DNA from 4 places in the Streptomyces sp. NPDC088387 genome. Region 1 is predicted to be linked to each of the others. Evidence: riboswitches for the same ligand, from Rfam matches in the RefSeq annotation. Region 1 holds a riboswitch; each other region holds the start of a gene.
The links. Region 1 has a riboswitch for cobalamin ahead of metE (5-methyltetrahydropteroyltriglutamate--homocysteine S-methyltransferase). Riboswitches for the same ligand answer to the same signal wherever they lie in the genome.
Positions count from the first base shown of each region.

Region 1 (7,711 bases):
CTGTTCGATGGCGCCGAGGATCTTGGCGTCGTCGTCGATGGCGACGACCTTCGCCGCCGACCCGGTCGCCTGTACGGCGTCGGCGGCGGCGACGGCCGGGTTGTAGGCGGTGGCGACGATGCCCTGCACCTGGTCGCCCTTGGCCGCCATCAGGTCGGACACCGCCTTCTGCGCGGTCTGGAGGTCCTTGTCGATGTCGGTGATGGTCTGGAGCAGCCTGACCTTGCCGCCCGACTCGTCGACGGCCTTCTTGACCCCCTTGATCCGCAGCTGGGTGTTGGCGTCCACGTTGTTGCCGGTCACATGGACCAGGGAGCCCTTGCCGCCCATGGCCTCGATTGCCGCCTTCGTCGCCTTGTACGCGGCGAGTTCGACGTTGGTGGAGAGACAGAAGTCGGCCTCGTCCTCACCACCGGCCGGGCAGGAGCCGAGTGACGCCACGGCGAAGCCCTGCGACCTGAGGTCGGCGAAGGTCGTGTTGATGTCGGTGGGGGAGACACCGAACACCCCGAAGGCGTTGTAGCCGCGCGCGGCGAGCGTGGACAGCAGGTTGTTCTGCTTCTGCTGGTCCCACTCCGCCGTCTCGTCGAAGGTGACGTCACCGAGTCCGTACGTCTTCCCGGCGGTGTCGAGGGTCGACTTCCAGACCTGGAAGTACGGGTGGGCGCCGCCGGGCACGAGGGCCACCTTGGTCCGTGAGCCGTCCACGAGCTCGGCGCCGCCGCCGGTCCGCGCGTTCGGCGAGGCCTGGCCGTCGGCCGCGACATCGGCGTTGCGGTACGTGCAGGCCGCCGTGCCCGCGGCCAGCACCAGCGTCACCATCAGGCCGGGCAGGACGGATCTGGTCGGGAAACGCATGTCCCACCCCTTCGAAATCAGATAGGAAATTGATGCGGCGATCGTGGATCACGAACGCGGGCGCGTCAAGACTTCTGACAAAGGCAGGTGAGGACAGGCATCCCGGCGGGCCGGGGCGCGGCGGGTTGAAAATGCTATAGGAAATGAAGCCGGGGAGGGTGCCTACGCACCCTCCCCGGTGATCACCCGGCCTCCGGCGTCAGGAGGACAGCTCCGCACGGACCGCACGGGCCGCGCCCACCAGGTGCTCCAGGGAGGAGCGGGTCTCGGTCCAGCCGCGGGTCTTCAGACCGCAGTCGGGGTTGACCCAGAGCCGCTCCGCGGGGATCGCCTTGAGACCCTCGCGCAGCAGCGCCGCCGCCTCGTCGACGCCCGGCACCCGCGGCGAGTGGATGTCGTACACCCCCGGCCCCGCCTCCCGCGGATAACCGTGCGCTGCCAGCTCACGCGCGACCTGCATGTGCGAACGCGCCGCCTCCAGGCTGATCACGTCCGCGTCGAGGTCGTCGATCGCCTGCACGATGTCACCGAACTCGGCGTAGCACATGTGCGTGTGGATCTGCGTGGCCGGACGGACCCCGCCGGTGCTGAGCCGGAAGGCCTCCGTGGCCCACGCCAGATAGGCGGCGCGGTCCGCGGCCCGCAGCGGCAGCGTCTCCCGCAGCGCGGGCTCGTCGACCTGGATGACCGAGGTCCCGGCCGCCTCCAGGTCGGCCACCTCGTCGCGCAGCGCCAGCGCCACCTGCCGGGCGGTGTCCCCGAGCGGCTGGTCGTCACGGACGAACGACCAGGCCAGCATGGTGACCGGCCCGGTGAGCATGCCCTTGACCGGCCGGTCGGTCAGCGACTGGGCATACGTCGTCCAGCGCACGGTCATCGGCCGCGGACGGGAGATGTCGCCGGCCAGGATCGGCGGACGCACGTACCGGGTGCCGTACGACTGGACCCAGCCGTGCTGCGTGGCGAGGTAGCCGGTGAGCTGCTCGGCGAAGTACTGCACCATGTCGTTGCGCTCGGGCTCGCCGTGCACCAGGACGTCGAGGCCGGTCTTCTCCTGGAAGGCGACGACCTCCTGGATCTCGGCCCGGATCCGCTCCTCGTAGCCGGCCGTGTCGATCCGGCCCGCGCGCAGGTCGGCGCGGGCGGCCCGCAGATCGCCGGTCTGCGGGAACGAACCGATGGTCGTGGTCGGCAGCAGCGGCAGCCCGAGGTGCGCGCGCTGGGCGCCGGTGCGCTCCGGATACGTCTGGGAGCGGCGGCCGTCCGCCTCCGTCACCGCGGCGGTGCGGGCCCGCACGGCCGGGTCCCGGGTGATCGGCGAACCGGCGCGGGAGGCCAGGTCGGCCCGGTTGGCGGCGAGCCCGGCCGCGATGGCGTCGGTGCCCTGAGCGAGCCCCCTGGCCAGGGTGACGAGCTCGGCCGTCTTCTGCCGGGCGAACGCGAGCCAGCGCCTGACCTGCGGCTCGATGTCCCGCTCGGCGGACGCGTCGAGCGGCACGTGCAGCAGCGAGCAGGAGGCGGCGACGTCCACCCGGTCGGCCAGACCCAGCAGGGTGCCGAGTGTGGACAGCGACTTCTCCAGGTCGTTGACCCAGATGTTGCGGCCGTTGACGACCCCGGCGACCAGCCGCTTGCCCGGCAGCCCGCCGACCGCGGCGAGGGCGTCGAGGTTGGCGGCGGCGGCCTCCGTGAAGTCGAGCGCGAGCCCTTCGACGGGCGCCTTCGCCAGCACCGGCAGGGCGTCGCCGAGCCGGTCGAAGTACGAGGCGACCAGCAGCTTCGGCCGGTCGGTGAGGGCGCCGAGATCGCGGTAGGCGCGCCCCGCGGCGTTCAGGTCGGCCGGGGTGCGGTCCTGCACGAGGGCCGGCTCGTCGAGCTGCACCCACTCGGCGCCCGCCGCCCGCAGATCGGCGAGGACCTCGCCGTACACGGGAAGCAGCCGGTCGAGCAGGGTCAGCGGGTCGAAGTCGGCGGCGACACCCGGCGCCGGCTTCGCGAGCAGCAGATAGGTGACCGGGCCGACGAGGACGGGCCGGGCGTCGAGGCCGAGCGCGAGGGCTTCCTTCAACTCGGCGACCTGCTTGGCGGAGTCGGCCGAGAAGACGGTGTCCGGGCCCAACTCGGGGACCAGGTAGTGGTAGTTCGTGTCGAACCACTTCGTCATCTCCAGCGGCGCCACGTCCTGGGTGCCGCGCGCCATCGCGAAGTAGCCGTCCAGCGCGTCCGCGTCGACGGCGGTGCGGTGCCGTGCGGGGATCGCGCCGACCATGACGGTGGTGTCGAGCACGTGGTCGTAGAACGAGAAGTCACCGGTGGGCACCTCGTGGATGCCGGCCTCGGTGAGTTGGCGCCAGTTGCTCCGGCGGAGTCCGGCCGCGGTGTCCCGGAGGGCGTCCGCGGTGACGCGGCCCTTCCAGTACCCCTCGATCGCCTTCTTCAGTTCCCGGTTCTGGCCCTGACGGGGGTAGCCGTACACGGTGGCCCGTGCTGCCGCGGCTGCGGGCTTGGTCACGGAGATCTCCTTCGCGAGATGAATCCCTGAGATCCCGGCGACGGGACGAGGGCGCGAAGGGGAGACGAACCAGTCGGAACCGAACGTGCGCGGCATGGCACGGTCGTCCGTCCGGTGTGTACGCCGACCCGCCCACGAGGTCACCGAGATGTCCGCGTACGGGGTACCGGACGCGGGCAGTTGGCAGGTCTTCGGACTCGCGGGCACGCCCCCCTTCCATCAGGAGGACACCTACTGGCCGTCGCTTCCCAGGCCCCTGTGTGGAGCCCAGTGCGTATGACGGCGGTCGTTCCCGCTCACCGCTGCGGGGCAGTCCCGGATTCCCACCGGGTTCCCTCTTGCGACGCATCCCGTCTGGCGGACGGGGCGAACCAGCTGCGTCGGCCAGCCTACGGGCTGACGTCGCACAGGCAAGCGCGATGTCCGGCATCCGGATGGTGAGCTGGGCCACCAGGCGTGGTACCGGTCCCCTTCCCGGCTGCCGGGAGCGGTGGCCCACGGGCTGTGGCGGGGCGACCGCGGCGCCCGGATCATGGCGATCCTGTGCTCGTTCGGACCGTTGCTCACCACCGAGGGCCGGACCATCGCGGGCCCCCTCGTGATGGTTCTTCTGCTCACGGCGCCCAGGTCGTCCCGGGCCTGGTTCAGCCCGGAACCGCCGGACGCGAACCGGTTCGTCGACGAGTACGGTGACGACGAGGACGACGGGTTGGCGGCGGGCCGGGGCTGAGCGCGGGGCCGGGTGGGCACGGGGCCGGGTGGGTGCGGGCGGGTCACACGGTGATCTTGACGGCTTCGAGCCGGCGTTCGTTCTCCATGGCGCCGCCGAAGACGAAGTTCGGTCGCGGGTCGGCGCAGCCCTGGCTGCCCCAGTCGAAGCCGCTGACCTTGGCGCTGGGGCAGACCCGGCCGCTTCCGACGTTGATGGCGAAGCCCGTCATGTACTTGGCGGACGTCTTGCCGATGTAGATGTTCTTGCCGTCGCCCGTGATCGCGCTCCAGCTCGGCTGCCACCTGCCCTCGCCGTTGGTCGAACCGGAGTTGTACAGGACGGCGTTGGCGGCGGAGCCGTTGACGCCGTGCACCGCGATGTTGAGGGCCTTGATCGGCTTGTTCTGGCCCGTCGTACCGGCCAGCGTGCCGTCGCACACGGGCTTCTGCCAGCCCGTCCCGGACACGTACGCCCGGTAGCAGATGTGCCGCCCGGCGGGGTCCTGCCGCGCGAGCCGCCGGACGGCGGTGGCGGCGGTGTCGACCGCGGGGTCCGCGGTCACCGTGGTGGTGCTGCGCGGAGCCGTCTCGGTGACCGTGGGCCCGCCGGCCGCGGGCAGCGCGGGCTCGGAACTCCCGGCGGTCTTCTTCGGCTTCGGGCTCTTCGACGGCGAGGGCGACGCGCTCGGCGACGACGGCGCGCTGACCGACACCGAGTACGTCGGCGTGGCCTCCGGCGAGGGGCTGCCGCTCGTCGGGGCGCCGGCCCGGGCCGACTGCTGCTGGGTGTCGTCGCCCGATCCGCCGCTGCCGAGGACCACCAGAGACACGATGACGATGCCCGCGACGGCGAGTGCGGCCGGCGCGACGATCAGCGGGCGCTGGAGCAGCCCCGACGGGGTGTACTCGTCGTCCGACTGCCGGCCGCCGTTCCCACGGTCGAGCCGTCTGACCAGCGGGGGGAAGGCGGTGCGGGTGGGGGTGGGGGGTGGTGACAGGGCCGGTTCGTAGGCGTCGTCGGCGTCGTGGTCGTCGTGTTCCGGCTCGTGGTCCGGGTCCGGGTCCGGGTCCGGTGCGAGGTCGGAGGCGGGCGGGGGCGGGGGCGGGGGCTCGGGAAGTGTGTACGACTCCTCGTCGAAGGTGTCGAAGGTGTCGAAGGTGTCGACTGTGTCGAGGGCGTCGTCGGCCGGAAGGGGTTTGGCGGCGGGGAGTTCGTCGTCCTCGTCCCACTCTTCGAGGACAAGGGGGTCGGCTTCGGGGCCCGTGTCGGCGTCGTCGGGATCAGGCGCGTCCTTGCCCTCGCCCTCGTCCTCGCCGTCCGCCTCGGCCACCTCGACGGCGTCGAAGTCCGCCTCGTCCGTGTCCCGTTGCTCCAGCAGCCTGCTGGAGCCGTCGGGAGCGACCTCGACATGGGCCACGTATCCGGCCGCGGGGTCCGAGACGGTCGCGGTCACCGGGGTGTCCAGCGCACGTGCGCGCGCCTGCAACGCGTCCAGGATCGCGGCGTCGCCCGTCTCCCCCTCCGGCACCCGTACCGGCACACCGTCGATGGCGGCCGTGCCGTCGCCGGAGACGACCACCGCGAAGTGGTCGTCCGCCGTGATCGGCTCGTCGCTCTCTTCACCCCGGCCCATGCGCATTCCCTTCCGATGCCGCGGAGATCTCCGACGTCCTCCGCGCTACCGCAACGGCCCGCGCACACCGAACGGTTCAACGCGTACGACAGGAAGTACCGGCGGAGCCACGCCGACCACGGTGGTACCCCTCCGCTGATGTGTTCGGATCTCGATAGAGTCCACCGGGTGAACGCTCCCGAAGAGTTGGTGAGTTTCGCCCTGCTGGGTCCGGTCAAGGCCTGGCGCGGCGGACGGGAACTGGACCTCGGTTCGCCCCAGCAGCGCATCGTGCTGGCGGCCCTTCTGTTACGGCGGGGGCGCCCCGTCACGCTGCACGAACTCCTGGATGCCGTCTGGGGAGAGAAACCGCCGACAGCCGCCGTGTCCGTGCTGCGGACCTATGTGTCACGGCTCCGCAAGGTGCTCGAACCGGGGCGCGCCGCCGCCGGGTCCGCACCGGTGATCGTCTCGGTGGGCAACGGATATCTCGCCCGGGTGCGCGACGACGCGCTGGACCTGACCGTGTTCGAGCAACGGGTCGCACAGGCAAGGAGGTTGAGGGCCGCGGGCGAGCCCGCCACCGCCGCGGAGCTGCTGCGCACCGCGCTCGACGCGTGGCAGGGCGCGGCGCTCGCCGGTCTGTCGGGACCGTTGGCCGAGTCGGAGCGCTCACAGCTGAACGAGGTGCGGCTGGCCACGCTGGAGACCCGGATCGACATCGAGGTCGGACTGGGCCGGCACGCCGAGGTGATCCCCGAACTGATCTCACTCACCGGCGCGCACCCCCTGCGGGAGGCGCTGAGCCGGCAGCTCATGCTCGCGCTGTACCGGTCCGGGCGGCAGGCCGAGGCGCTCGCCGTCTACCGCGGCACACGGCACACCCTGATGACCGAGCTGGGCATCGAACCCGGGGCGGACCTGCGGTACCTGCACGACCGGATCCTGGCGGCGGACGAGTCGCTGCTGGGTGACCGCCCGACCACGGCCAACGGCCGGCCGGTGGCCGACGCCGCGTCCACGGCCGACAACCAGCCCACGGCGTACGACAAGCCCGCAGCCGGCGACAAGCCCACCGTCGGCCACGCCCCATCGCGATCTCCGGAACCGGAACCAGAACCGCAACCGGAGCCCACGCCCGGCGACCCGGCCGAACCGCGTCCCCCCGCCGCCCCCCGCGCGGCCCGCCCCGCCCAACTCCCCGCCGATCTCGCCACCTTCGTCGGTCGGCGGACCGAACTGAACCTGGTGCGGGCCCTGTTGCCGAAGGACGCGAGCCCTCCGGCCACGGTGGTGATCAGCGCGCTCGGCGGTATGGCCGGCATAGGCAAGACCGCCCTGGCCGTGCACTGGGCCCACGAGGTCGCCGACCGCTTCCCCGACGGACAGCTCTACATCAACCTGCGGGGCTTCGACCCCACGGGCTCGGTCGCGGCGCCGAGCGAGGCCGTCCGTCTCTTCCTCGACGCGCTCGGTGTCCCGCCGACACAGATCCCGGCCGGACTCGACGCCCAGGCCGCGCTCTACCGCAGCATGCTGAACCGGCGGCGGATGCTGGTCCTGCTCGACAACGCCCGTGACGCCGAGCAGGTCCGCCCGCTGCTGCCCGGCGCCCCCGGCTGTCTGGTCATCGTGACCAGCCGCAACCAGCTCACCGGCCTGGTCGCCCTCGACGGGGCGCATCCGCTCACCCTGGACCAACTGACGGGCGAGGAGGCGCACGACCTGCTGGCCCGCCGGCTCGGGGCGGCACGGCTGGCCGCCGAACCGGAGGCCGCGGACGAGATCATCACGCGGTGCGCCCGGCTGCCGCTGGCGCTCGCGATCGTCGCCGCGCACGCCGCCACGCACCCGGGGTTCCCGCTCAGCGCGGTGGCCGGGGAACTGCGCGGCAGCCACGGCAGCCTCGACGCCTTCGCCGCCGACGAGGACATGACCTCCGACATCCGGGCCGTGTTCTCCTGGTCGTACCAGGCGCTGTCCGACCCGGCCGCACGTCTGTTCCGGCTGCTGGGCC
Region 1 covers NZ_JBIVNC010000005.1:111,254-118,964, reverse strand. The annotation lists gene ACIQAC_RS15295 (substrate-binding domain-containing protein) at 1-858, opposite strand, end outside; gene metE (5-methyltetrahydropteroyltriglutamate--homocysteine S-methyltransferase) at 1,058-3,370, opposite strand; cobalamin riboswitch at 3,535-3,761, opposite strand; gene ACIQAC_RS15285 (hypothetical protein) at 3,861-4,100, shown strand; gene ACIQAC_RS15280 (hypothetical protein) at 4,144-5,715, opposite strand; gene ACIQAC_RS15275 (AfsR/SARP family transcriptional regulator) at 5,884-7,711, shown strand, end outside.

Region 2 (7,711 bases), on a different contig from region 1:
CCACACACTCCAGGTACTGCCGCATCGACTCGGTGTTCATGCCCGGGAGGCCGTCACCACACAGGTCGCGCGCGAACTGAAGCTCGGCCTCGACGGCCTCCCGCAGCATGTCGGTGACCTGCTCCTGAAGCCGGTCGTCGAAGAGGTCCGGCTCCTCCTTGCGGACGGTGTCCACGACCTCGAACGCGAACGACATGTGCATCGTCTCGTCACGGAACACCCAGTTGGTGCCGGTCGCCAGGCCGTGCAGCAGACCGCGGCTGCGCAGCCAGTAGACGTACGCGAAGGCGCCGTAGAAGAACAGGCCCTCGATGCACGCGGCGAAGCAGATCAGGTTGAGCAGGAAGCGGCGGCGGTCGGCCTGGCTCTCCAGACGGTCCAGCTTCTCGACCTCGTTGATCCACTTGAAGCAGAACTCCGCCTTCTCGCGGATCGAGGGGATGTTCTCGACGGCGTCGAACGCCGCCGCCCGGTCCTCCGGGTCGGGCAGATAGGTGTCCAGGAGCGTCAGATAGAACTGGACGTGCACGGCCTCCTCGAAGAGCTGACGGCTCAGATACAGCCGCGCCTCGGGGGAGTTGATGTGCTTGTACAGCGTCAGCACCAGGTTGTTCGCCACGATCGAGTCGCCCGTCGCGAAGAACGCGACCAGCCGGCCGATCAGATGCTGCTCCGAGGGGCTCAGCTTCGCGAGGTCGGCGACGTCCGAGTGGAGGTCGACCTCCTCCACGGTCCAGGTGTTCTTGATGGCGTCCCGGTAGCGCTCGTAGAAGTCCGGGTAGCGCATCGGACGCAGAGTCAGCTCGAAGCCGGGGTCGAGAAGGTTCTGGTTGCTCATTACTGGCAGGCCTCGCAGGACTCGGGGTTTTCCAGGGAGCAGGCGACGGCCTCGGGGTCGGCGGCCTGCTGGACGGGGATGGTCTTCTCGGGCTGCGCCTGGCCCTGGGCGGCCCGGGCGATCCGGGTCGCCGGGCGCGAACGCAGGTAGTACGTGGTCTTCAGACCCGACTTCCAGGCGTACGCGTACATCGAGGAGAGCTTGCCGATGGTCGGCGTCTCCAGGAACAGGTTCAGCGACTGCGCCTGGTCCAGGTACGGCGTACGCGCGGCGGCCATGTCGATCAGACCGCGCTGCGGGATCTCCCACGCCGTGCGGTACAGCCGGCGCACCTCCTCGGGGATCCACGCGAACGCCTGCACCGAACCGCTGCCCTCGCGCAGCGCCTCCCGGGTCCGGGCGTCCCACACGCCGAGGTTCTTCAGGTCCTGCACCAGATAGGAGTTGACCTGGAGGAACTCACCGGACAGCGTCTCGCGCTTGAACAGGTTGGACACCTGCGGCTCGATGCACTCGTACACCCCGGCGATGGAGGCGATGGTGGCGGTCGGCGCGATCGCCAGCAGCAGCGAGTTGCGCAGCCCCACCGAAGCGATACGTTCCCGCAGCGCGGCCCAGCGCTCCGGCCAGGTGGTCTCGACACCGTAGTGGTCGGGGTGCAGCACACCCCGGGCGGTACGGGTCTTCTCCCAGGCCGGCAGCGGGCCGCTGCGCTCGGCGAGGTCGGCGGAGGCCTCGTAGGCGGCGAGCATGATCCGCTCGGCGATCCGGGTGGACAGCGCCTTCGCCTCGGGCGAGTCGAACGGCAGCCGCAGCTTGAAGAAGACGTCCTGGAGGCCCATCACGCCCAGACCGACCGGACGCCAGCGGGAGTTGGAGCGGCCCGCCTGCTCGGTCGGGTAGAAGTTGATGTCGACGACCCGGTCGAGGAACGTGACGGCCGTGCGCACGGTGGCGTCGAGCCGCTCCCAGTCGATGCCCTCGGTCGCCGTGTCCACGAAGGCGCCGAGGTTGACCGAGCCCAGGTTGCAGACCGCGGTCTCGCCGTCGTCGGTGACCTCCAGGATCTCCGTGCAGAGATTGGAGGAGTGGATGACGTGGCCCGGCTCGGCGGTCTGGTTGGCCGTGCGGTTGGCGGCGTCCTTGAAGGTCATCCAGCCGTTGCCGGTCTGCGCGAGGGTGCGCATCATCCGGCCGTACAGCTCGCGCGCCGGGATCGTCCTGCGGGCCAGCCCCTTCTCCTCGGCCGCCCGGTAGGCGTCGTCGAACTCGGCGCCGTACAGGTCGACCAGCTCCGGCACGTCGGCCGGCGAGAACAGCGACCAGATCCCGTCCGCGTCGACCCGGCGCATGAACTCGTCCGGCACCCAGTGCGCGAGGTTCAGGTTGTGCGTACGGCGGGCGTCCTCACCGGTGTTGTCCCGCAGCTCCAGGAACTCCTCGATGTCGGAGTGCCAGGTCTCCAGGTACACCGCGGCCGCGCCCTTGCGCCGGCCGCCCTGGTTCACCGCGGCGACCGAGGCGTCGAGGGTCTTCAGGAACGGCACGATCCCGTTGGAGTGCCCGTTGGTGCCGCGGATCAGCGAACCGCGTGAGCGGATCCGGCTGTAGGACAGGCCGATGCCGCCGGCGTGCTTGGAGAGCCGGGCGACCTGGTGGTAGCGGTCGTAGATGGAGTCCAGTTCGTCCAGGGGGGAGTCGAGCAGGTAGCAGGACGACATCTGCGGGTGTCGGGTGCCGGAGTTGAACAGCGTGGGGGAGGACGGCAGATACTCGAGGCGGCTCATCAGGCCGTAGAGCGAGGCGACCTCGTCGAGCGCGCGGACGGTGTCGTCCTCGGCGAGTCCGGAGGCGACCCGGAGCAGGAAGTGCTGCGGGGTCTCGATGACCTTGCGGGTGATCGGGTGGCGCAGCAGATAGCGGCTGTGCAGGGTGCGCAGACCGAAGTAGCCGAAGCGGTCGTCGGCGTCCCGGTCGACGAGCGCGTCGAGCCGCTCGGCGTGCAGCCGGACGAAGTCGGCGGTGCGGTCGGCGATCAGGCCCTCGCGGTGGCCGGTCGCGACGGACCCGGTGAAGGTGGTGACGCCCTGGGAGGCGGCCTCGGCGGCGATGGAGACCGTCAGCAGCCGCGCGGCGAGGCGCGAGTAGACGGGGTCCTCGGAGATGAGGCCGGCGGCGGCCTCGGTGGCCAGCTCGCGCAACTCGGTGTCGATCTCGGCGGCGTTCCGGGAGCTGCGGCCGCGCAGTGCGGCGGCGGCCACCCGGCCGGGGTCGGCGTCGGGGAGGTCGGCGGTCAGCTCGGTCAGGGTGCGCAACAGCGCGGCACCTGGACCGTCGTACTCCGCTTCGGCTGCTACCGCTGAAGCCGGGTCGGCTGGCGCGATGGTCACGTGGGGCTCTCCCTCGCTCGGCACGGGGCCTTGCGGAGGGCGGACGGCAGCACGAGCGCACACGGCGTCGCGTCCACCGGCCCATTCCACGAGGCCCGGACGTCAGGCGCCCGGACCGGGTGGTCGGGCGCACTGTCGGCAGGTCCTCGGACTGACCATGTGCACAAATCATGCACAAGTACACCGTTGCGGGACAGTTCCGGATTCGCACCGGATTCCCCTGCGGCGACAGCGAGCATGAGCATACATCTTGTGCCGCGCTGTCGCCCCACCCCCAGATGTTGTGTCGCACTGGTTTCGCAGCGTCAACTCACCGCCACACAACAGCGGGCCGTCGGGGAGCCTTCCCCCGACGGCCCGCTGTCTCCCGTGTGGCCCTAGGGGCGGCTGGGCTCCGCCGTCGCCGGGGGCAGCTCGGTCCGTACGCCGGGGTCGCCGGCGTCCACCGTGTAGTCGCCGGGGCTTGTCTCGTCGATGCCCTCGGGCGCCTTGAGCGCCTTCAGGACGAACGTCAGGACGACCGTCACGAGCAGGTTGAGCACAAACGCGGTGAGGCCGATGTAGCCGATCTCACCGATGCCGGGGATCTCCGCCGACGAGCCGCCGAAGTGCTTCTGCGTCGGGGACGCCACCCCGTACGCGGCGGCCGTGCCGTAGACCATGCCGACCGCCCAGCCGGCCAGCAGCGCCCAGCGGTGGAACCAGCGGGTGAACAGACCGCCGACGAGCGCCGGCATGGTCTGGAGGATCCAGATGCCGCCCAGCAGCTGGAAGTTGATGGCGACCGTCTTGTCCATACCGAGGACGAAGACCAGCGCGCCGACCTTCACCAGCAGGGAGACCAGCTTGGAGACCTTGGTCTCCTGGGCGGGCGTGGCGTCCGGCTTGATGAAGTCCTTGTAGATGTTGCGGGTGAACAGGTTCGCCGCCGCGATCGACATGATGGCCGCGGGGACCAGCGCGCCGATGCCGATCGCCGCGAACGCGACACCGGTGAACCAGTCCGGGAACATGTTCTCGAACAGCTGCGGGATCGCCAGCTGGCCGTTCTCCACCTTGATGCCGGCCGCGATCGCCATGAAGCCCAGCAGGCCGAGCAGGCCGAGCATCAGCGAATACAGCGGCAGGATCGTGGAGTTGCGCCGGATCACGTCCCGGCTGCGGCTGGACAGCACGGCCGTCACACTGTGCGGGTACATGAACAGCGCGAGCGCCGAACCGAGCGCCAGCGTCGCGTACGTCCACTGCGACTGGGCGTTCGGCACCAGACCGCCCGCCCCCGCCGCCTCGTACTTCTCGCTCGCCGCGCCGAAGATGTCGTCGAAGCCGCCCAGCTTGATCGGGATGTAGGTGATCGCGACGGCGATGACGAGATAGATCAGCCCGTCCTTCACGAACGCGATCAGCGCGGGCGCCCGCAGCCCCGACGAGTAGGTGTACGCGGCCAGCACACCGAAGGCGATGAGCAGCGGCAGGTCCTTGATGAACCAGTGGGTGTTCTCGCCGCCGCCGATGCCCATCACGTCCAGCACGGCCTGGATGCCGACCAGCTGGAGCGCGATGTAGGGCATCGTGGCCAGGATGCCGGTGACGGCGACCGCCAGCGACAGGCCCTTCGAGCCGAACCGGCCCCGGACGAAGTCCGAGGTGGTGACGTACCCGTGCTTGTGCGACACCGACCACAGCCGGGGCAGGAAGACGAACATCATCGGGTAGATGAGGATCGTGTACGGCACCGCGAAGAAGCCGGACGCGCCCGCCGCGTAGATCGCCGCCGGCACGGCGACGAAGGTGTACGCGGTGTAGAGGTCGCCGCCGAGCAGGAACCAGGTGACCCAGGTGCCGAACGACCGACCGCCCAGGCCCCATTCGTCGAGGCTGTGCTCGTTCTCGGCCTTGCGCCAGCGTGCGGCCAGGAAGCCCATGACCGTCACGGCGGCGAAGAAGATGATGAAGACGGCGAGTGCGACGCCGTTCACGCCGTCGTTCACTGCGCGGCACCCTTCTGGGACTTGCGGGCGCGCTGGTCACGCTGCCACAGCCAGTACGCGGTCATGGTCAGTACCGTGGAGAGCACCACCCAGGCCATCTGGTACCAGTAGAAGAACGGAATGCCGATGAAGGCCGGGTCCGTCTTGGCGTACGAGCCCACCCAGAGCATCGCGACGAAGGGGGCTAGCAGGCAGACGGCGATGACAACGCGCGCAGGCGTCACCACCGCCGCCTGATTCACATCTGGCTCTTTGGACATCTGACGGCTCCGAACCCTCACTGATCCACGCTGATCACCTGTGTAACGCGCAGGCAATCTAGGTCAGTGGGTCATGGAATCGGAAGACCTTGTTCAGATACCGGTACGACGCACGGCCGCGTACTTCGCATTTCGGAACTCAGCAGCAGCGGAACCCCTGGCGGGGGTCCGTCTCCTGCCGGTCCGTCCGCATGCGCTCGAAATCGCGCCGGGACGGCACCTCGGCGTCCCGGTGGTCCTTGCGCAGATGGGCGACATAGCGGTCGTAGGCCGACTCGTCGGTCAGTTCCCGCAGGTACCAGTGGACGCCGTCAAGTGCCCGTCGAAGCGCCGACCTCATGGCGCGCCTCCTCCTTCTCCTCCTTGGTCGGGAACAGCCCGGCCGGAGCGACGATCTTCGACTCGACGTACGGCGCCTCGCTCAGCGTGGACAGGGCCGGCCGGCGGACGTGCCGGACGCAGACCCGGGCCGCGTCGACGATCACCACGATGATCAGCAGGGCCAGTACGGCCGACAGGACGCCGTCCACCGTGGAGTTGGTGACGACGGTCTCCATGTCGTCCATCGACTTCGCGGGCGGCAGCAGCCTGCCCTCGTCGATGGCGTCCTGGAAGACCTGCCGCTGCTTGAAGAAGCCGACCCGGGGATCGGAGGAGAACACTTTCTGGTAGCTGGCGGTCAGTGTGACCGTGGCGTCCCAGGCCAGCGGAACGCCGGTGATCCAGGCCCACTTGAGGCGGCCGGACTTCACCAGCAGGGTGGTGCAGACGGCGAGCGCGACCGCGGCGAGCAACTGGTTGGAGATACCGAAGATCGGGAAGAGCTGGTTGATCCCGCCGAGGGGCTCGTGGACGCCGACCCACAGGAAGTAGCCCCACAGGGCGCAGACGATCGCGCTGGTGATGACGAGGCCGGGCTTCCAGCTGATGTTCTTGAACGGCTTGTAGACGTTGCCCAGCATGTCCTGGAGCATGAACCGGCCCACGCGGGTACCGGCGTCCAGCGCGGTCAGGATGAACAGCGCCTCGAACATGATGGCGAAGTGATACCAGAAGGCGCGCAGACTGCCGCCGGTCACCTGGGAGAAGATCTCCGAGACACCCACGGCGAGGGTGGGCGCGCCGCCGGTCCGCGACAGCAGCGACGACTCCTCGACGTCCTTCGCCGCCTGCGCGAGGTCCTGCGGCGAGATCTGGTAGCCCCAGCTGCTCACCACCTGCGAGGCGCTCTCCACCGTGGTGCCGATGGTCCCGGACGGGGCGTTCATCGCGAAGTACAGGCCCGGGTCGATGATGCTGGCCGCGACCAGCGCCATCACGGCCACCGACGACTCCATCAGCATGGAGCCGTAGCCGATCATCCGGACCTGGGTCTCCTTCTGGATCATCTTGGGCGTGGTGCCGCTGGAGATGAGCGCGTGGAAACCGGACAGGGCGCCGCAGGCGATGGTGATGAACACGAACGGGAAGAGCGAGCCCGCGAAGACCGGTCCGTCGCCGCGCGAGGCGAAGTCGGTGACCGGGTCCATCTTCAGCGTCGGCAGCGCGACGACCACGCCCAGCGCGAGCAGCGCGATCGTGCCGATCTTCATAAAGGTGGAGAGGTAGTCGCGGGGCGCGAGCAGCATCCACACGGGCAGGATCGACGCGATGAACCCGTACGCCACCATCCAGATGACCAGCGTGGACGGCGCGAGCGTGAAGGTGTCCGCCCAGGACGACTCGGCCACCCAGCGACCCGCGATCAGCGCGAACAGCAGCAGGGCCACGCCGATCACGGACACCTCGACGACCCGGCCGGGCCGCAGGACCCGCAGGTAGAAGCCCATCAGCAGGGCGATCGGGATCGTCATGCCGATGGAGAAGGTGCCCCACGGGGACTCGGCGAGTGCGTTGACGATGACCAGCGCCAGCACCCCGAGCAGGATGATCATGATGGCGAAGGTGGCGATCAGCGCCGCGGCCCCGCCGAACGGGCCGATCTCCTCGCGCGCCATCTGGCCGAGCGAGCGGCCGTTGCGGCGGGTGGAGAAGAACAGCACGACCATGTCCTGGACGGCGCCCGCGAAGATGACGCCGACGATGATCCAGATCGTGCCGGGCAGATAGCCCATCTGCGCGGCGAGCACCGGGCCGACCAGCGGTCCGGCGCCGGCGATCGCGGCGAAGTGGTGACCGAGCAGGACCCGGCGGTCGGTGGGGTGGTAGTCGATGCCGTTGTCGAGGCGCTCG
Region 2 covers NZ_JBIVNC010000010.1:191,005-198,715, reverse strand. The annotation lists gene ACIQAC_RS26460 (ribonucleotide-diphosphate reductase subunit beta) at 1-838, opposite strand, end outside; gene ACIQAC_RS26455 (ribonucleoside-diphosphate reductase subunit alpha) at 838-3,228, opposite strand; cobalamin riboswitch at 3,348-3,480, opposite strand; gene mctP (monocarboxylate uptake permease MctP) at 3,606-5,219, opposite strand; gene ACIQAC_RS26445 (DUF3311 domain-containing protein) at 5,216-5,479, opposite strand; gene ACIQAC_RS26440 (YbdD/YjiX family protein) at 5,619-5,819, opposite strand; gene ACIQAC_RS26435 (carbon starvation CstA family protein) at 5,791-7,711, opposite strand, start outside.
Region 2: it holds a riboswitch for cobalamin, as region 1 does, so the genes downstream of both, ACIQAC_RS26455 (ribonucleoside-diphosphate reductase subunit alpha) here and metE (5-methyltetrahydropteroyltriglutamate--homocysteine S-methyltransferase) in region 1, are expected to answer to the same signal.

Region 3 (7,711 bases), 310 kb from region 1:
CGGGGTCCCGCGCCCCGAACCGCGTTCCGGGACCGTCCGTCACGGCTCCGTCGAGCCCACCGGCGTGAGCGCCGCCAGCTCCTCCGGCGTCAGGGGCCCGCGCTCGCCCTCCGCCAGGAGCCCCCGCGCCCGCAGCAGCCCGGCCACCGCCACCCCCCACGGCAGCCGCAGCCCGGCCCCCGCCAGCAGGTCCGTGCGCGCGAGCAGCTCCGCCACCGGACCCGTGTGCGCGCCGGACGGGGTGAGCAGGGCCGCGTCGTCCGCCCAGCGCAGCGCGAGGTCCACGTCATGGGTGGCCATGACGACGGTCGTGCCGCTCGCCCGCAGCCCGTCCAGCGTGGCGAGCAGCCGCTCCTGCCCGTCCGGATCGAGCCCGGCGGTCGGCTCGTCGAGGATCAGCACCCGGGGCCGCATGGCGACGGCCCCGGCGATCGCGGTCCGTTTGCGCTGGCCGTAGGAGAGCAGATGGGTGGGCCGCTCGGCGAGGGCGGAGATGTCGAGGGCGGCGAGCGCCTCGTCGACCCGGGCCCGCACCTCGGCGTCGGAGAGCCCGAGGTTCAGCGGCCCGAAGGACACGTCCTGTCCGACCGACGCCGCGAACAACTGGTCGTCCGGGTCCTGCACCACCAGCTGGACGCTGGTCCGCAGCCGCGTCAGCCCCCTGCGGTCGTACGACACCTTCTTCCCGTCGACCGTCAACTCCCCGGCGTGCGGCCGCAGTCCGCCGCTGAGCAGCCGCATCAGCGTGGTCTTGCCACTGCCGTTGCGGCCCAGCAGCGCCAGCGCCCGGCCCGCCCGGACCTCGAAGTCGAGCCCGGTGAGCACGGCGGGCCCGTCCTCGTAGGCGAAGGACGCGCCCCGCAGGGCGACGAGAACGGGCTCGCTCATGACAGCGGCCTTTCCAGTACGAGGGCCAGGGCGGCCAGCGCGAGCAGCAGCGCGACGCTCACGACCGTGAAGGGCACCGAGACACGGGCCTCCGGGACGAGGACCCGCAGCGTGCCGTCGTAGCCGCGTCCGGCGAGCCCGGACTGGAGGCGGGCCGCCCGGTCGAAGGACCGGACGAACGCGGTGGCGCCGAGCCCGGCCAGCGAACGCCACTGGGCGGCCCGGGTGGTGTGGCCGAGCCGCGCGGCCTGCGCGTCCCGGATCCGCCGCACCGAGTCGAGCAGCAGAAAACTCATCCGGTACGTCACCAGCGCCACGTCCACCACCGGCGCGGGCACCCCCGCCCGGATCAGCCGGGGCAGCAGGTCGGACATCGGCGTGGTGAACGCGAACAGCAGCACGCCCAGCGAGGCCGCCGAGGTCCGCAGCAGCAGCTCACCGGCGCGCACCGGCCCGTCGTCGGCGAGCGCGAGGAATCCGCCGCCCCCGCCGACCTGGACGAGCAGCGGCAGCGCGCCGGTGACACAGAAACCCAGCGGCACCCGGTAGGCCCGCCACAGCTTGCGGCCCGGCACCCCGGCCGGACCCAGCAGCACCACCAGCGCGGTCACCAGCACCAGGGCCGCGCCCGGCCACGGCGGCAGCGAGATCGCCAGCACCGTGAGCCCCAGCCCGAGCACCGCCTTGTCCACGGGGTGCCGGCGGCGCCAGCGGCTGCTGTGCGCCGCCGCGTCGATCGGCAGCACGCCGGCTCAGACCTGCCCGGCCGGACCGGCTGCGCTCCCGCTCGGCTCCGCGTCACCGGCGGCCGGGGTCCGGGCGCCGGGGGTCCCGGCACCGGTCGGTCCGGCGCCGCGCAGCGCCCGCTCCTCACCCTGCCGCCGGCCGCGCCGGATGCCGAAGTAGTAGGCGAGCACACCCGCGCCGAGCGCCGCCTGAAGGGCGAACAGCGCGGACTCGATCTCCCCCGACGGCGGTTCGTACAGCGGCGAGAACCAGGGCTCGTAGTCGGGGTCGATCTCGGTGATCGCCGTCTCCGCCTCCGCGTCGGCGCCCGTGAACGGCTCCTCCTTGTGGTCGCCGAGACCGAACACCAGCGGAATCACCGCGAGCGCGGCCACCGCGAGCAGCAGCAGGGCGTTGATCCTCGTGTTGCGCTTCATCGGGCCGCCACCGCCTCCTGCTTCGCACCCTTGGTCAGCAGCACCCCCAGCCGGGTCAGCTCACCCTTGCTGGACTGCACGAGCAGCCGCATCACCAGCACCGTGAGCAGGCCCTCGCTGACCGCGAGCGGGATCTGGGTGACGGCGAAGATGGAGCCGAACTTGCCGAGCGCGCCCAGGAACCCGCTGCCCGGGTCGGGGAAGGCGAGCGCCAGCTGCACACTCGTCACGCAGTACGTGGAGAGGTCGGCGACGAACGCGCCGAAGAACACGGCGGGCATCAGCGGCACGTCGAAGCGCCGCAGCACCTTGTAGACGGCGTACCCGGCCCACGGTCCGACGATCGCCATCGAGAAGACGTTGGCACCGAGTGTGGTCAGACCGCCGTGGGCGAGCAGCAGCGCCTGGAACAGCAGGGTGATGGTGCCCAGGACCGCCATGATCGGGGGCCGGAACAGGATCGCGCCGAGGCCGGTGCCGGTCGGGTGGGAACAACTCCCGGTGACGGACGGCAGCTTCAGCGCGGACAGGACGAAGGTGAAGGCTCCCGAGGCTCCGAGGAGCAGAGTGCTCTCCGGGTGCTCCCTGACCTCACGGGTGAGAGAACGGACTCCGTGGACGACGAACGGCGCCGACGCTACGCCCCAGGCGATCGCGTGCGCCGGAGGCAGAAAACCCTCGGCTATGTGCATGGCTCAGCAGACCCTCTCCAGCACCTCGTGGATGGACGACGCACCTTGGCCGGTCTCCTGGCTGACGGGTACCACCGCCCGTGCTCCGCCTTCCCGGGCCGGACCCCGTCGTGGTGAGACGGAGGCTGTTCCCAGTGGCTGCCCCTGAGGGCTGGAGCCGGACTTCCCGATCACAGTGGCGAGGGCCGCACCGGCATCACACCGGATTTCCCGTTCACCAAGGCGTGGCGACAGTAGTGCGCGGATCGGGGTGGTGACAAGCGGGGCATCGGGGGCGCATCGAGGGCGCACGCCCGCGATGACGTCAGGGTTTCGGCATCGCCCGCCGGGCCCACGGGGCAACCGGAACACGCCCGACCGGGCCCCGCAGGCGCGGGACCCGGTCGGGGAGGGGATCAGCCGGGGAGGGCGTCAGCTGGGACGGGCGTCAGCTGGGACGGGGGTCAGCTGGGGGAGGGGGTCAGCCCACCTGGCCGCTCGGCGGTGCCGAAGGGGTCGGGCTCGGTGCCGGGTTGGCCGTGCGCACGTTGAGGTCCGGGCGCGGTTCGAGCACCAGGACCGGGGTGCCCGGCTGCGGGGGCGGCGGGGTCAGCTGGTCCTTGGGCAGGTTGGGCGGCGCGGTCTGCTGGAAGTTCACCTGCTCGTGGTTCACCATCCCGGTCTTCTCCAGGATCGTGATGTGGTCGAGCACGGTGTCGTTGGCGAGGTCGGCCAGCTGACGGACCAGCGAGTTCCGGGTCGTACCGCGTATCTTGGCGACCACCGGGAAGATCTGACCGTGCGTCACCCGCATGATCTGGGTCGCGGTCGAGTCGAACGTCTTGCCGTTCTCCGCCGCCGCCGTCTGTACGAACTGCTGCTGCTGCGGGCTCGCCTGGTTCGGCAGCGTGATGTTCAGCTGCGGGGCGATCTCACGGCACAGCTTGTCGAGTCCGGCGTGACCGACGATCAGATGCGCGCCGGCCTCCTTCATCTCGGGCGTGGTGCCCTTCTCCATGGTGATCTCACCCAGCGGGTACTCCCAGAGCCCGGCGGCCCGGACCTTCACCACGAAGTCACGGTCCGCCTCGGTGAGCGGCCCCCACTGGGTGTTGGCGATGATCCGGTTCTGGTCACTGGACGTGTTCTCGACACCCAGCATGGCCGGATAGGCGAGTGCGGTGAGGGTCAGACCCATGGCACCGAAGACGAAAAGGCTTCCCACCTTGGTGCGTGAGATGGGCATGCGACCTCCTGACGGGAACGATTCGTACGACAGTAGATACGGGCGCGGGGTGCCGAAGCGTCAGTGGAATCCGTGATTTTCCCCGCCCGGCCTGTGCGGTGCGTCACACCCCCGCGAGGCGGGCGCGGTGACCTGCGGTTAACTGGGAGTACGTGCCGTTCGTCCGGCACGTGGTGTGCCCGTATCCGATCCGCTGAGGTTGTGCCCGTGACCAAGCCCGTGGCCCGTGAGCCGCAACGACGCAACGCCCGGTCGAACAGGGCGCGCATCCTGGCCACGGCCCGCCGGGAGCTCGGCCGCGATCCCGACATCACGCTGGAGGAGCTGGCGCGCGCCTCCGGAGTGGTCCGGCGCACCCTCTTCGGTCACTTCCCGGGGCGCGCGGCCCTCCTTGAGGCGCTGGCGGAGGAGGCGCAGGAGGCGATGCAGGGCGCGCTCCACGCGCAGCGCCTCCAGGACGAACAGCCCGAGCGGGCGCTCGCGATGTTCACGTTCGCCCTGTGGCCGGTGGGTGACCGCTACCGGATGCTCCTGGGCCTGGCCCGCCGCGACCTGGGCACCGAGCGGGTCGCCGAGATCCTGGCGCCGGCCAGGTCCGCGGTCGCCGGGGTCCTGGAGCGCGGCCAGCGCGAGGGCGTCTTCCACACCCACCTCTCGCCGGGTGCCATGAGCGCCGCGCTGGAGGGCCTCACCATCGCCCTGCTGGAGTGCGTCAACACCGGGGAACTGGCGGAGGACGACGGCAGCGCGGTCGCCCTCGCCGAACTGATCGCGGCCGGTGTGCCCGAACCCCGGGCCCGCGCGGTGGTGGCGGAGGTCCGGCCGCCGGCCCCGGCCGAGGACAACGCCTGAGCCGTACGAGCCGTACGAGAGCCATACGAGCCGTACGAGCCTTACGAGTTGTACGAGCCTTACGGGCCGCGAGCGCGGGAGTGGAGGTCCGGAGGAACGGGTACGGCCCTGTGGGGCGGCCGCCGACGGACGGGACGGAAGAGGTCTTCTGACACGAGTCCGGTCGCACACCGTGTCGCTGTTGGGCCGAACGGGTGACTTGCCGTAAGAATTGGCTGGTGCAGGGGACGAGGACGAGGCAGATCGGGGGGAGCCGGTGAACAGGCGCGATGTCACCGATGAACAGTGGGAGGGGCTCGCCCAGGTCGTACCGCTGCGAGGACGTGACGCCTGGCCGTCCGCGGTCGGTCACCGTGCCCTGCCGGACGCCGAGACCGAGGCCCGCCGCCGGTTCGTCGTGCTCAGGATCAATGTGTTCGCCGACGCCCGCGAGGTCGCCGAGACGCTGATGGCGGGTATTCCGGTCCTGCTCGACCTGACCGGCGCCGAGACCGATGTCGCCAAGCGGGTACTGGACTTCAGCACCGGTGTGGTCTTCGGCCTCGCCAGCGGAATGCACCGTGTCGACCGCAACGTCTTTCTGCTCACGCCCCCGGGGACCGAGGTGCAGGGGCTGATGGCGGGCGTCGGGGTGCCGGGGGTCTGACCCGGAGGCCCGGGGGCCCGGAGGCCCGTCCGAGCCGGCCGTGTTCTGGGGGCGTGTGGTCGCCCGTTCGTAGGAAGGTGCCCCAGCCGGAACGGTTCGCCTCGGCGGGCCGGTCCTACGTTCCCGGTATGGCCGTGTCCCCCGGAACCTCCCCGTCCCCGCACCCTGCCGAGGGCCCCGCGGCCGCGACACCCACCCCACCGGGGCAGGAGGGCGAACCCGCGGGCGCCCGCCCCCGTCTCACCGAGCTGCGGCTCGCCGCGTTCGCCGGCCACCGCGGGGCCGGATTCCCGCTCGGCGCGGTCACGTTGTTCGCCGGGCCCAGCGGCTGCGGGAAGACCACCGCGCTACGGGCGTACGAGGCACTCGCCCGGCTCGCCGGGGGCGCGGCGCTCGGCGACACCTTCGCCGACCCGGCCGCCTGCGTCCCCGAACGGGCCCGGCCCGACGCCCAGCGCCGCCGGGGTTTCCGGATCGGCTGCACGGCCGACGGCCCCGAGGGACCGGTCCGGCTCGACGTCGCCGTACAGGCCGAGCCCGGTCTGCGGATCGTCGGCGAACGGCTCACCGTCGGCGGGCTGGTGCTCCTGGAGACCGCGCTGCGCGATCCGAGCCGCCGTACCGTCCAGGCCGCCTGGCACACGGGGGGCTCGGCGGCCGTCACCCGCGCACCCCTGCCCGACGACCGGCTCGGCACCCCGTTGTTGCCGCTGCGGGTGGCCGGCAAGACCGACGGACAGCGCCATGTCCTCGCCGCCGCGGAGCAGATGGTGGTGGCCCTGCGGTCCGTCTTCCCCGTGGACCCCCGCCCGCACCGGATGCGCGACCCGGTCCCGACCGGCTCCGGACGCCTGCTCGGCGGCTGCGACAACCTGGCCGACGTGCTCTGGCGCACCCGTTCCGAGTGCGGCAGACGGCACGCCCGACTCGTCGAGGCCGTGCGCGCCGGATGCGCGGGCGAGGTCGCCGACGTGCTCGCCGAACCGCACGGACCGGCCACCGTCCGCGCCCTCCTCGACCGCGGCGCGGGTCCGCGGACCGACTTCGCCCGGCTCGGCGACGGCGAACTGCGCTATGTCGCCCTCGCCCTGGTCCTGCTCACCGGCCCCGGCGTCCTGGAGGTCGACCCGGCCGGCGAGGTGCCCGCCGCGCTCCAGTCGCTGACCGTGCTCGCCGACGGCCTCGACCACTGTCTCGACCCGCGCCAGCGCACCGAACTGCTGCGGCTCGCCGTCGAGATGGGCCGGCGCGGGCACATCCGCTGTGTCGGCGCGGTGAGCGACGCGTCCTGGGCCGGCGGGACGGACGGCGTCACGGTGGTACACCTTGATCCGTGACTGGAGAACGTGAAGAACGCCGACCCGACATGGCCGCGCTTCAGCGCAGGCTGGCCGAGTTCGCGGCCGCGCGGAACTGGCAGCAGTACCACACCCCGAAGAACCTGGTGACGGCGCTGAGCGTGGAGGCGTCCGAACTGGTCGAGATCTTCCAGTGGCTGACGCCCGAGGAGTCGGCGCGGGTCATGGAGGACGCGGACACCGCCCACCGCGTCAACGACGAGGTCGCCGACGTGCTCGCGTATCTGCTCCAGTTGTGCGAGGTGCTCGGCGTCGACCCGCTGGCCGCGCTCGACGCCAAGATCGACCGCAACGAGTCGCGGTTCCCGGCACCCTGAACCCGGAATCGGGACAACTCGGGGAATCGGCTCGTCCGTTATCACTCTCCGTAGTTCAACTACGGCCTGAATCCGAATTGTTGTCCGCAGATTTCCGTCTTCCTCTGGCTTTTCGTCTCACACCCATTCACTCTGGGTAGTGGAGAACGGAGTTCGGGCGGGCGCGCGGACCAGGCGCGTCGAAACAAACGGGGTGGCCCATGGACGCTCTGCGGCTCATCGTGACGAGCCGGCGCGCACTGGCGGCAAGCGGCGACATACCCGAGATCATGACGGAGGTGTGGCAGGCACAGTCCCTGGCACAGGCGATCGGCAGCAGGCTCGCGGTCTACGGCCCGCCCGAGCTGCGCGGCGAGGCGCTCGGTCTGACCGAGCTGGCGGGCCGGGGCTGCGGGGTGCTGGACGAGCCGCGGCTCGGCCTCGATCAGCTCCGCGCCGCCCAGCTCACGGAGCTGGGCGACGCCCGGCAGGCGCTGATGTACCTCGGCGGACTCCTCGGCGAGGTGGGTATCGCCCTCGTCGGCGTGGCCTGTTCCGCGGCCGACGAGGGGACGTACTGGCAGTGCATGG
Region 3 covers NZ_JBIVNC010000005.1:417,199-424,909, reverse strand. The annotation lists gene ACIQAC_RS16580 (energy-coupling factor ABC transporter ATP-binding protein) at 40-888, opposite strand; gene cbiQ (cobalt ECF transporter T component CbiQ) at 885-1,634, opposite strand; gene ACIQAC_RS16570 (energy-coupling factor ABC transporter substrate-binding protein) at 1,641-2,051, opposite strand; gene ACIQAC_RS16565 (energy-coupling factor ABC transporter permease) at 2,048-2,743, opposite strand; cobalamin riboswitch at 2,773-2,980, opposite strand; gene ACIQAC_RS16560 (DUF4142 domain-containing protein) at 3,204-3,968, opposite strand; gene ACIQAC_RS16555 (TetR family transcriptional regulator) at 4,176-4,820, shown strand; gene ACIQAC_RS16550 (cell division protein SepF) at 5,077-5,466, shown strand; gene ACIQAC_RS16545 (ATP-binding protein) at 5,595-6,803, shown strand; gene ACIQAC_RS16540 (nucleotide pyrophosphohydrolase) at 6,833-7,141, shown strand; gene ACIQAC_RS16535 (DUF6099 family protein) at 7,342-7,711, shown strand, end outside.
Region 3: it holds a riboswitch for cobalamin, as region 1 does, so the genes downstream of both, ACIQAC_RS16565 (energy-coupling factor ABC transporter permease) here and metE (5-methyltetrahydropteroyltriglutamate--homocysteine S-methyltransferase) in region 1, are expected to answer to the same signal.

Region 4 (7,711 bases), on a different contig from region 1:
CTCGCGGGTGTCGACGTTCTTCGCCGCGACCGCGATCCGCCTGAACGCCGTCTCCATGTCGCCGCGCGCCGCGCGCCCGTCCAGCCCGCGCCCGTAGGCGTAGCCGCCCCACACCGCGTACACCTCGGCGAGGTCCGCGTCGGAGCGCCAGTTGCGGGCGTCGATCAGCGGCAGCAGACCGGCGCCGTACGCGCCCGGCTTGGAGCCGAAGACCCGGGCGGTCGCGCGCCGCCGGTCACCGTGCTCGGCGGTGTCCTCGTCGGCGTGCGCCCGCACGTAGTTGCGGTCGGCGGGCTCGTCCAGGTCGGCCACCGTCCGTACCGCGTCGTCGATCAGTCCGACGACGTGCGGGAACGCGTCCCGGAAGAAGCCCGAGATCCGGACCGTGACATCGATGCGCGGCCGGCCCAGCTCGGCCAGGGGCACCACCTCGAAGCCGGTCACCCGGCGTGAGGCGTCGTCCCAGACGGGACGGCAGCCGAGCAGCGCGAGGATCTCCGCGATGTCGTCGCCCTGGGTGCGCATGGCGGACGTGCCCCACACGGTCAGGCCGACCGACTTCGGATACTCCCCGTTGTCGTCCAGGTAGCGCTGCACGAGCGAGTCGGCGAGCGACTGCCCGACCTCCCAACTCAGCCTGGACGGGATGGCCTTGGGGTCGACGGAGTAGAAGTTCCGGCCGGTCGGCAGGACGTTGACCAGACCGCGGGTCGGGGAGCCCGACGGGCCCGCCGGGACGTAACCGCCGCGCAACGCCCGGACGATGTGGTCCAGTTCGTCGGTGGTGCGCGCGAGCCGCGGCACGACCTCGTCGCAGGCGAACCGCAACACGGCGACGGCGTCCGGGAGTTCGGCACCGAGCACCTGACGGACGAGGGGCTCGCTCTCGGCGGTCGCCCACCCGCGCTCCTCCATGCCCTCCGCGAGTCGCCGGCACAGCTGCTCAAGGAGGTCGATCGCGTCGGCGGCCGACCGCGCCGGCCCGTCCACCAGCCCGGTCAGCTCGGCCGGCACCTTCACCGGGGCGCCCGGCTCGGCCAGCAGCTCCTTCTCGACCAGACCGAAGTGCGCGGCGAGCGACGCCCGCAGCCCCGGGAGCGCGTTCGCCTGCCCGCCCCACACCTGCGAGGCCCGCAGCACGGCGAGGACCAGGTTGACACGGGCCTCACCGACCGGACCACCGCCCAGGATGTGCAGTCCGTCGCGGATCTGCACGTCCTTGATCTCGCAGAGATAGCCGTCGATGTGCATCACGAACTCGTCGAACGCGTCGTCGTCCGGCTGGTCGTCGACATGCAGGTCGTGGTGGAGCTCGGCGGCCTTCACCAGCGTCCAGATCTGCGCGCGGACGGCCGGCGCCTTCGTCGGGTCCAGGTCCGAGACCAGCGCGTACTCGTCGAGCAGCTGCTCCAGCTTCGCCAGATCGCCGTAGGTGTCCGCACGCGCCATCGGCGGTACGAGGTGGTCGACCACGGTGGCGTGTCCGCGCCGCTTGGCCTGGGTGCCCTCGCCGGGGTCGTTGACGATGAACGGGTAGACCAGCGGCAGTTCGCCGAGCACCGCGTCCGGCGCGCAGCCGCCGCTCAGCCCGAGCCCCTTGCCGGGCAGCCACTCCAGCGTGCCGTGCTTGCCCATGTGCACCACGGCGTCCGCGCCGAAACTGTTCTCCAGCCAGCGGTAGGCCGCCAGGTAGTGGTGGGAGGGCGGCATGTCGGGGTCGTGGTAGATCGCGATCGGGTTCTCGCCGAAGCCGCGCGGCGGCTGGATCATCACCACGACGTTCCCGAACTGGAGGGACGCGAGCACGATGTCGTCCCCGTCGACGTACAGCGAGCCCGGCGGCTCGCCCCACGCCTCCAGCATGCCCTCCTTGAGCGCCGGTTCGAGCTTGTCGAACCACGCCCGGTAGTCCGCCAGCGGCACCCGCGCGGGCGCCGCGGCCAGCTGGTCCTCGGTCAGCCACTCGACGTCGTGCCCGCCCGCCTCGATGAGCCGGTGGATCAACTCGTCGCCGCCGGACGGATATCCGCTCACCCCGTACCCGGCCTCCCGCAGCGTGTCCAGGACCCGCACCGCCGACGCGGGGGTGTCCAGACCGACCGCGTTGCCGACCCGTGAGTGCTTGGTCGGGTAGGCGGTGAAGACGAGCGCGATCCGCTTCTCCGTGTTCGGCTTGTGCTTCAACCGCGCGTGTCGTACGGCGATCCCGGCCACCCGGGCGGCCCGCTCGGGGTCGGCGACATACACCGGCACGTCGTCCGGCCCCTGCTCCTTGAAGGAGAACGGCACGGTGATCAGCCGCCCGTCGAACTCCGGGATGGCGACCTGCATCGCCGCGTCCATCGGCGACAGCGCCGCGTCGGACTTGTCCCAGGCCTCCCGCGACGACGTCAGACACAGCCCCTGGAGCACCGGCACGTCGAGGTCGGCAAGCGCCCCGATGTCCCAGGCCTCCTCGTCACCGCCGGCCGACGCCTGCGAGGCGTGCGTGCCACCGGCGGCGAGCACGGTCGCGACGAGCGTGTCGGCCCGGCCGAGGATCTCGTACAGCTGCGGATCGGCGCCGCGCAGCGAACCGCAGTACACGGGAAGGGCGTTGGCGCCGCGCGCCTCGATCGCGTCGCAGAGCGTGTCGACGAAGGCGGTGTTGCCGCTCGTCTCGTGCGCCCGGTAGAAGAGCACACCGACGGTCGGCCGCCCCTCCTCGTGGGCGCGCTCGCCGTGGACGCCGAACTCGGGCATCTTCCGCGGCTCTTCGAAGCCCTCACCGGTCAGCAGCACGGTGTCGGACAGGAACCGGGCCAGCTCGGTGAGGTTCCCGGGCCCGCCCTCGACCAGATACCGCAGGGCCTCGGCGACCACCCCGGCCGGCACGGACGACTCGGCCATCAACTCGGCGTCGGGCACGGCCTCCCCGCCGAGCAGCACGGTCGGAACCCCGGCCGCCCGCAGCGCGGCCAGTCCGTCCTCCCAGGCCCGCTTCCCGCCCAGCAGCCGTACGACGGCGATGTCCGCCCCGTCGAGCAGCGCGGGCAGCTCCTCGGTCACGTGTACGCGGGTCGGGTTGCCGATCCGGTAGGGGGCGCCGGAGGCACGCGCCGCCAGCAGATCGGTGTCGGCGGTCGACAACAACAACACAGTGCCAGTGGTCATACGGGCGCTCCCGGTGGAATGAAGGGCAGTCCTTGCGGCGCGCCGGACTCGATGAGCCGCCACAGCGCGTCCGTGTCCGCGTGCTGTTCGATGAGATCGCCGAGCCGGTCGAGCTGCTCCTCGCGCAGCGCGGCGAACGTGGTGTCGGGTGCGGGCACAAAACGCCGGCCCGCGGCGGCGGCCACCTCGCGCAGGAACGCCCGCCGGAACCCGTCCGACTCCAGGGAGCCGTGCCAGTGCGTGCCCCAGGTCTGACCGACCCGGCACCCACCCAGGAACGGGGTCCCGCCCACGACATCGGCGACCCCGTGATGGATCTCGTACCCGGCGACCGGCTCCCCGAGGGCCTCGCCGACCGGCCGCGTGAGGGTCTTCTCGCGCGCGAACCGCACCCGCACCGGCAGGATCCCGAGCCCGTCGACATGACCGGCCCGGCTCTCCACGTCGTCCTCGATGTGCTCGCCGAGGAGCTGGAAGCCGCCGCAGATGCCGAGCGTCGGCAGCCCCTCGGCGGCCCGCCGTGCCAGCGCCCGCGCGAGCCCCCGGTTCCGCAGCCACTCCAGGGCCTTCACCGTGCCCCGGGTGCCGGGCACCACGACCAGGTCCGCGTCGGCCAGTTCCTCCGGCCGGTCCACGAACCGCACGACCACACCGGGTTCGGCGGCGAGCGCGTCGACGTCCGTGAAGTTCGACATCAGCGGCACGGCACAGACGGCGACCCGCAGCACGTCCTCGCCGACGGGCGGCGCGACCACGGACTCCCGGACGGTCCCGCGCAGCGAGACGCGGAGCCCGTCCTCCTCGTCGATGCCGAGCCCGTGCCGGAACGGCAGCACGCCGTAAGTGGGCCGCCCGGTGAGCCCCTTGAGCATGTCGAGCCCGGGTTCGAGTAGGGAGACGTCCCCGCGGAACTTGTTCACGAGGAACCCGGCGACCAGCTCCTGGTCCTCCGGCGACAGCAGGGCGACGGTCCCGAAGAAGGACGCGAAGACGCCACCCCGGTCGATGTCACCGACCACCAGCACGGGGAGCCGGGCGTTCCTGGCGATCCCCATGTTCACGATGTCGGTCCGCCGCAGATTGATCTCGGCCGGACTGCCGGCCCCCTCACAGATCACCGCGTCATACGTGCCCCGCAGTTCGGCAAGACAGTCGAGCACGGTCCCGAGCAACTGCTCCTGCCGCCCGCCGTGATAGCCCCGGGCAGTCATCTCCCCCACGGGCTTCCCCATGAGCACAACCTGACTGCTCCGGTCACCGCCGGGCTTCAGCAGCACGGGGTTCATCAACGCGGTCGGCTCCACCCGGCAGGCCTGCGCCTGCATGGCCTGGGCCCGCCCGATCTCGGCACCTTCCCGGGTGACGAAGGAGTTGAGCGACATGTTCTGCGCCTTGAAGGGCGCGACCCGGACCCCCCGCCGAACCAACCACCGACAGATCCCGGCGGTCACCACACTCTTCCCGGCATCAGAGGTGGTCCCGGCAACCAGCAGCCCCGTCACGCGGCACCTCCGGCGGTCTGCTCGCGCTGCGTGCTCGGCACCGGCTGTGGGCAGGCGTTGCGCAGGGCGACGGGGAGGGTGGGCACAGCCCCCAACGCCGGGTGCCGCTGCAACCGGCCCCGCAGCAGCGCAGCCCCCGCACTGACGCCGAGCGCCATCCACTGCACGCGCCGCGACAACCGCACGGCACGTTCCACGTCGGCCATGGCGACCGCCCGCCCGGAACGATTCAGCACAGGCCGCCGCTCAACCCGCCCCGCGTACGACAAGGTCCCGCCGAGCCGTACCCCCAACGCCCCCGCGAACGCCGCCTCGACAACCCCGGCATTGGGACTCGGATGCTCGGCGGCATCGGCACGCCAAGCCCGTACAGCCCCCACCCGATCCGCCCCGGCGACCACAGCGAGCACCCCGGTGAGTCGCGCCCCGGGCCACCCGGCCACATCGTCCAGCCGGGCCGAAGCCCACCCGAACCGCCGGTACTTCACCGACCGGTGCCCCACCATCGCGTCCAGCGTGTTCACGGCCCGGAACCCGAGCAGCCCCGGCACCCCACCCACGGCCCCCCACACCAACGCCCCCACCACCGCGTCGGACGTGTTCTCGGCGACGGACTCGACCACAGCGCGAGCGATCCCGTCGGCGTCGAGCGCCTGCGGATCCCGCCCGCACAGATGCGGCAACCGTGCCCGCGCCCCCTCGACGTCCCCGGCCTCCAGCGCCCGCCCGATCGCCCGGGCCTCCCGCCCGAGGGAAGTCCCGCCCACGACGGCCCAGGTGGCGGCACCGGTCAGCGCGACGGACGCGGCGGGGGAGGACCGTACAACGCGCGCGGCGACGGCACCCAGAGCCACGGCACCGCCCGCGCACACGGCGGTGTGCAGCGCACCCCACCCGCGGTGGTCGCGCCACAGCAGACGTTCCACGGCACCGGCGGCCCGCCCGAAACCGGCGACCGGATGCCCGCGGCGGGGATCGCCGAGGAGCAGGTCACCGAGGAGCCCGGCGGCGGCGCCGTACGCGAAGACGCGATCGGCACCCATCGGCTCAGCCGGCCGTGCGGTCAGGAAGTGTCCTGGTACGGAATCTCGTTCGGCAGCCGAGCATGGCGATATGTCCTCACTCAGGGTGTCCGCGCCCTGATTCGACGAGACCGGCGGTGAGAGTTCCTGGCTCCCGGGGGTTTCTTCCCCGGTGACAGTGGCGGGACCGCGCCGGATTCACACCGGCTTCCTCTTCTGCCGCCGTACATGGCCCCGGCAGTCCACCACGGGGTTGGAAGACCCGTCAACTTGCCGTTGACCTGCGAAGGGAGAGTGTGCTGAGGCCCACACCGCCCCTGTCGGAAACACCGCCGAGGGCGGGTACGGAACCATGTCCCGTACCCGCCCTCGCGGTCTGCCGCTGTGCCGCCGCCGGGCGACGATCGTGCCGCCGGGCGAGATCGTGCCGTCAGGCGACGATCAGATAGATCCCGTACGCCACCGCCGCCGCGCACGCCGCGAAGCACGCGTACGCGCCGGTGACCGCGAGCGCCGCGCCGCCGCCGGCCTGCGCGACCGCGCGCTCGCGGCGCGACAGACCCATCACGCCGAGGGTGAACAGGCCGACGAGGGCCACGGTGACCACGAGGCTGACGCCGAAGACGGAGCCGAGTGCCGCCCAGTCGATCTTCATGCTGGTGTGTCCTTGGGGGAGTGGGGAGGGGTGGGCGGGCTCAGACGCCGGCGCGTGGCGCCGCGGCGTCGGCGGAGGCGGCCGGGACGGCCGGCGCGGGCAGGGTGGCGGCCAGTTCGTCGGCCGGGCCCGCGGGCGGCGGGGTCACGGCGGCGATGGCGGCGGTGACCACGCCCGGCTCCTCGGTGCCGTTGACGTTGGTGTGGTCGACGACCTCGCGGCGGGACAGCTTCCAGATCCAGGCGCTGGAGCCGATCAGGAACGCGGCCACGAACCCGGTGCCCCAGGCCCCGAAGCCGGTCACCCACTCGGCGACCGCGCCGACCAGCGCGGCGGCCGGCAGCGTCAGGCCCCAGGCGATGAACATCCGGGTCGCCGTGGACCAGCGGACCACACCGCCCTTGCGGCCCAGGCCCGCGCCCATCACCGAACCCGAGACGGAGTGGGTGGTGGAGAGGGAGAAACCGAGGTGCGAGGAGGCCAGGATGACCGTCGCGGCGCTGGTCTGGGCGGCGAAGCCCTGCTGCGGCTGGAGATCGGTCAGGCCCTTGCCCATGGTGCGGATGATGCGCCAGCCGCCGAGGTAGGTGCCGAGCGCGATGGCCAGGCCCGCGGAGAGGATCACCCAGGTGGGAGGGTCGGAGTCGGGGGCGAGGCTGCCGCCGGCGACCAGGGCGAGGGTGATGATGCCCATCGTCTTCTGCGCGTCGTTGGTGCCGTGGGCCAGCGAGACGAGGCCCGCGGAGGCGATCTGTCCGGCCCGGTAGCCCTTGGCGGCGGCCTTGCCGTCGGCCTTCTTGCCCAGGGTGTAGGTGAGCCGGGTCGCGAGCATCGCGGCGAGGCCGGCCACGATCGGGGCGGCGATCGCCGGGATCAGCACCTTGGTGACCAGCGCGTCGCCGTGCACGGCACCGACGCCGGCCGAGGCGATGGTGGCGCCGATCAGACCGCCCATCAGGGCGTGCGACGAGGAGGACGGCAGACCCACCAGCCACGTCAGCAGGTTCCACAGGATCGCGCCGACCAGGGCGGCGAAGATGACCTCCGGCTGGATACCCGACTCGTCGACGAGCCCTTTGGAGATCGTGTTCGCGACCTCCACGGAGAGGAAAGCGCCCACGAGATTGAGGACGGCGGACATCGCCACCGCGATCTTGGGTCTCATGGCGCCGGTCGAGATGGTCGTGGCCATCGCGTTCGCTGTGTCGTGGAAACCGTTCGTGAAATCGAACGCGAGAGCAGTGACCACCACAATCGCGAGGATCAGCGAGAAGCTTTCCATTTACCCAGGCATTCGTTCGAAGGTCATCGGCCGGATGAACCTAAGTAACCCAGATGAACGACGGGTGAACTGAAGGGGGATCCGTGGTTGCCGGGGT
Region 4 covers NZ_JBIVNC010000024.1:59,017-66,727, reverse strand. The annotation lists gene cobN (cobaltochelatase subunit CobN) at 1-3,153, opposite strand, end outside; gene ACIQAC_RS39055 (cobyric acid synthase) at 3,150-4,655, opposite strand; gene ACIQAC_RS39050 (cobalamin biosynthesis protein) at 4,652-5,698, opposite strand; cobalamin riboswitch at 5,798-5,940, opposite strand; gene ACIQAC_RS39045 (hypothetical protein) at 6,108-6,332, opposite strand; gene ACIQAC_RS39040 (anion permease) at 6,373-7,614, opposite strand.
Region 4: it holds a riboswitch for cobalamin, as region 1 does, so the genes downstream of both, ACIQAC_RS39050 (cobalamin biosynthesis protein) here and metE (5-methyltetrahydropteroyltriglutamate--homocysteine S-methyltransferase) in region 1, are expected to answer to the same signal.